DNA from 2 places in the Tardiphaga sp. 839_C3_N1_4 genome. Region 2 is predicted to be linked to the other one. Evidence: predicted binding sites of a transcription regulator. Region 2 holds the regulator's gene; the other holds the start of a gene.

Region 1 (2,201 bases), 1.2 Mb from region 2:
AACGAGTCGATCTCGATCTCCGATTATTTCACGGTGCGTGACGCTTCGGGCACCGCGGTCTTCCGGCCTACCTGCCACTATGCCTATCATCCGGCGGACGATGCCGTGCTGTCGCTGCACGAGATGTTCGGCTCCGGCAAGATGCAGACGAAGCACCACATCCTCGACGAAAACGAAATCGTCCACGGCATCGACGAACTCGGTGTGCTGCTCTACGGCCACGGCAACAATGCCTACTGGTTCGGCTCGCAGCTCTCCATCGAGGAGACGCGTGAACTCGCGCCCTATCAGAACGCCACCGGCCTGCAGGTGACCTCGGCCGTGCTCGGCGGCATGGTCTGGGCGCTGGAGCACCCGAACGAAGGCATCGTCGAGGCCGACGAGATCGACTTCGAGCGTCTGCTGGAGATCCAGACGCCCTATCTCGGCCCGGTGAAGGGCTATTACACCGACTGGACGCCGCTCGAAGGTCGCCCGGGCCTGTTCCCGGAAGATATCGACACGAGTGATCCCTGGCAGTTCAAGAACGTGCTGGTGCGTTAGCGAACACTCCGCCCTCATCCTGAGGAGCAAATGGCGGCTGCATCTCGCAGCCGCCATTTGCGTCTCGAAGGATGGCCGCGGGCTCCGTGCCCTCATGGTTCGAGACAGCGCTGAAGAAGCGCCTCCTCACCATGAGGGTCGGACAGAGGCGCCCGCTCCCTATTTCGCTAGATAATCAAACGCCACTTCGCCCAATCCCAACGTCAGGTCGCACTTGAAGTGCAACGCCGACACGACCTCTTTCACCGGCAAACGCGCCACATCCGCCAGCGCATGCGGGAACAGCCCGAGTGCCGCGGGTCCGGTCCAGGCTTCCTTCAGATTGATCTCTTCCAGGTGATAGCGCACCAGCTCGCAGATGCGCGGTGTGCCGTCGACATGCGGGATGATCTTGAGAATAAAGTTCGGCACCGTCAGCGCATGCATCACCGTGTCATGATCCACCGGGCGATGTTTGTAGCCCATGGTGCCGGACGCACAGAGCACCGAACCGTAATGCAGCGTGCCGACCAGCACGTCGCTTTCCACGGCGATCTTTGGCGTCGCGCGCTTCTTCGGGAAGCCCCAAAGCTCGCGGCCGCCCGCAATCGGCGCATCGTCGTCGAGATACATCGAGTGGATATAGACACCCTCGACGCCATTGAGGCGCACCGGAATCGCCTGCCCGGTTTCGGTGTAGTCGCCGAAGCCGGTGGAATCCGGCATGCGGATGAATTCGTATTTCACGATATTATCGACGATTTCGAGTGGCTCCGGCACCACGGCCTGCAGCGCTTCCATGTCGGTGCGATAGCTGATGATAAAATATTCGCGGTCGTAGAATTTGTAGGGCCCGGGCGGAAACGACGGATTGGTCAGCGGCATCGAATAGGCGTTGCGTCGGACGTCGTCGATTTTCATGAAGCCCCCCTGTGATCTCGTGCGCAGGGAGTATGGAGGCGACCGGTGAAGCTGGCGAGACTAGATTGCGGGCATCTGACCCAGCCAGCCGCCGTGGACACGTGAAAACACGAGACCACGATGACATATGAGCTTAAAAAGTGCCGTTTGAAACGCCGTCCATGACGGGCGCAAATATTGGGAAGCCGGAGTGTCAGACGAGAGACGTGCAGCCGAAATGGAAGCGATCCGCGCCAAGCTGATTCCGCTGGAACAATATCGCAAGCTACTCAACGGACCCGAACTCGTGTCGGAATGGCTGATGGTCGATCAGACGATGATCGATACGTTTGCAGACGCCACCCGCGATCATCAGTTCATCCACACCGATCCCGAGCGCGCCAAGGCTGAGACGCCGTTTGGCGGTACGATCGCCCATGGATTTCTAACGTTGTCATTGCTGTCGACGCTGGCTTTCGATGCGATGCCGGGCGTCGAGCGAACGCGGATGGGCGTCAACCATGGCTTCGAGCGCGTGCGGTTCAACAGTCCGGTCAAATCCGGCACGCGGGTGCGCGGCAAGTTTCGCTTGGTCAAGCTGACCGAACGCGTGGTTTCGCTGCAATCGGCCTGGGATGCGGTTATCGAAGTGGAAGGTGTGACCAAACCGGCTTTAGAAGCGTACTGGATCACGCTGGCGCTTCTGGATCCCAACACCGACTGAACGCATCGCTCGCTCAGCGTATGACTACTTCGCCGTGATCGGCGGCGCCGTTTTC
Region 2 (2,201 bases):
ACCGATCGCCGCACCCAGGATTACATCACCGGCCGCTTCGGCTGACGCGACATACTCGCGGGAGGAATTTGAGATGGCTTTTGAACATACCACCAAGGCTTTCGACGACGATCTGCAGGAGCTGACCCGTCTCGTCGCCGAGATGGGTGGCCTCGCGGAACGGCAGATCGTCGAATCCGTCGACGCGCTGATCCGCCGGGACGTCGCGCTCGGTGCGCGCGTCGTCGCCACCGACGCCGAGATCGACCAGTTGCAGCGCACGATCGAAGAGCGCGCCGTGCTGACCATCGCCAAGCGCCAGCCGATGGCTGTCGATTTGCGCGAGATCGTCGGCGCGCTGCGCGTCGCCACCGATCTGGAACGCATCGGCGATCTCTCCAAGAATATCGGCAAGCGCGTCAATGCACTCGACAGCGACTTCCATCCGCTGAAGCTCATCCGCGGCCTCGAACACATGACCGACCTCGTGACCACCCAGGTCAAGGCCGTGCTCGACGCCTATGCCGCACACGATCTGCCCGCTGCGATGACGGTGTGGAAGGGCGACGAGGAAATCGACGCGATCTGCACCTCGCTGTTCCGCGAACTCCTGACCTATATGATGGAAGACCCGCGTAACATCTCGTTCTGTATCCACCTGATGTTCTGCGCCAAGAACATCGAGCGGATTGGTGACCACGCCACCAACATTGCGGAAACCGTGTTCTACATGATCGAGGGTCAGCAGATCCTCGACAAGCGCCCGAAGGGCGACATGACCACATTCGCGAATACGCCGACGGTCTGAAGCGTGATCCGGAAAAGCGGAAGCCAGTCTTCCGCAAGGATCATGACCTAAAGGCTTTTCGGACGTCACTGAGGATATTGACCATATGGCTGTGAATGCACGCATTCTGGTGGTGGAGGACGAGGAAGCCCTCACGACGCTTCTTCGCTACAACCTCGACGCCGAAGGCTATGATGTTGAAACCGTCGCGCGCGGCGACGATGCCGATACCCGTTTGAAGGAGCGGGTGCCGGATCTCGTGGTGCTCGACTGGATGCTGCCGGGCCTGTCCGGCATCGAACTGTGCCGCCGTCTGCGCGCACGGCCTGAAACCAAGGCATTGCCGATCATCATGCTGACGGCGCGGGGCGAAGAGAGCGAGCGCGTTCGCGGTCTCGCCACCGGTGCCGACGATTACATCGTCAAGCCGTTCTCCGTGCCGGAGCTCCTGGCCCGCGTGAAGGGCCTGCTCCGTCGTGCAGCTCCCGAGCGTCTCGCCACCGTCTTGGCGTTTGGCGACATCGAACTCGACCGTGACAAGCGCCGCGTCGTGCGGTCCAGCCGCCCGATCGATCTCGGTCCGACCGAATATCGCCTGCTGGAGTTCTTCCTGGAACATCCGGGCCGGGTGTTCAGCCGTGAGCAGTTGCTCGACAGCGTCTGGGGCCGCGACATCTATATCGACGAGCGCACCGTCGACGTGCATATCGGCCGCCTGCGCAAGCTGCTCAATCCCGCCGGTGAGCCCGATCCAATCCGCACCGTGCGCGGCGCCGGCTATGCGCTGGACGATCGCTTCGACAAGGCGGCGGAGTAATACTCCGCTATCGACAGTTATTCTCGTCATGGCCGGGCTTGTCCCGGCCATCCACGTCTTTGTGTTCGGCCAAGACGTGGATACCCGGCATTCGCCGGGCATGACGGCGGAGAGGTCTCCGCTCACAATTCCCCCAAAACGAAAAATGCCCGGCTCATCACCGGGCATTTTCATTTGGTTTAGATGCTTTCCAGCTCAGCGCGTCGGCTTTGGGACCGCGCGGCGGCGGTCGCTGGCCGGCTGATAGGCGATACGCGAGTGATGCGCGCAATAGGGGGCGCCGGCCAGGGCCTTGCCGCCGCAGAAATAGAAGTCCGCGCTCGACGGATCGCCGATCGGCCAATGGCAGGTGGCTTCGTTGAGTTCGACCAGCGACAGGCGTTGGCTGATCGGCACGATGTTGTCATAGGCGATCGGGTCGGGCTCGGCCTCGATCTCGTAATTATGGGCCAGCGCGGTATTGCCGCGCGCCATCGGGCGGGCGACGCGTACCATCTGCTGCGCCGGGCGCGCCTTGCGCTGCCGCGGAGCTGCCGAGGAGGGGCTCTTGGCACGACCGGACAGGCCAAGGCGGTGAACCTTGCCGATCACGGCGTTGCGGGTCACGTTACCGAGTTC

What was found. Region 2 encodes PhoB, which activates phosphate uptake and scavenging genes when phosphate is short. Its sites were predicted from a motif close to TGTCATNNANCTGTCAT; they were not measured.
Region 1: AB8A38_RS23235 (acetoacetate decarboxylase) is a predicted target of PhoB. The motif match lies at 1,553-1,569, and genes of this name have one in related genera.

The regions. Positions count from the first base shown of each region.
Region 1 covers NZ_JBPWQD010000001.1:4,850,990-4,853,190, reverse strand. The annotation lists gene AB8A38_RS23240 (homospermidine synthase) at 1-543, shown strand, start outside; gene AB8A38_RS23235 (acetoacetate decarboxylase) at 703-1,443, opposite strand; gene AB8A38_RS23230 (MaoC family dehydratase) at 1,661-2,146, shown strand; gene AB8A38_RS23225 (hypothetical protein) at 2,171-2,201, opposite strand, start outside.
Region 2 covers NZ_JBPWQD010000001.1:3,646,447-3,648,647, reverse strand. The annotation lists gene pstB (phosphate ABC transporter ATP-binding protein PstB) at 1-45, shown strand, start outside; gene phoU (phosphate signaling complex protein PhoU) at 74-787, shown strand; gene phoB (phosphate regulon transcriptional regulator PhoB) at 879-1,583, shown strand; gene AB8A38_RS17490 (GcrA family cell cycle regulator) at 1,779-2,201, opposite strand, start outside.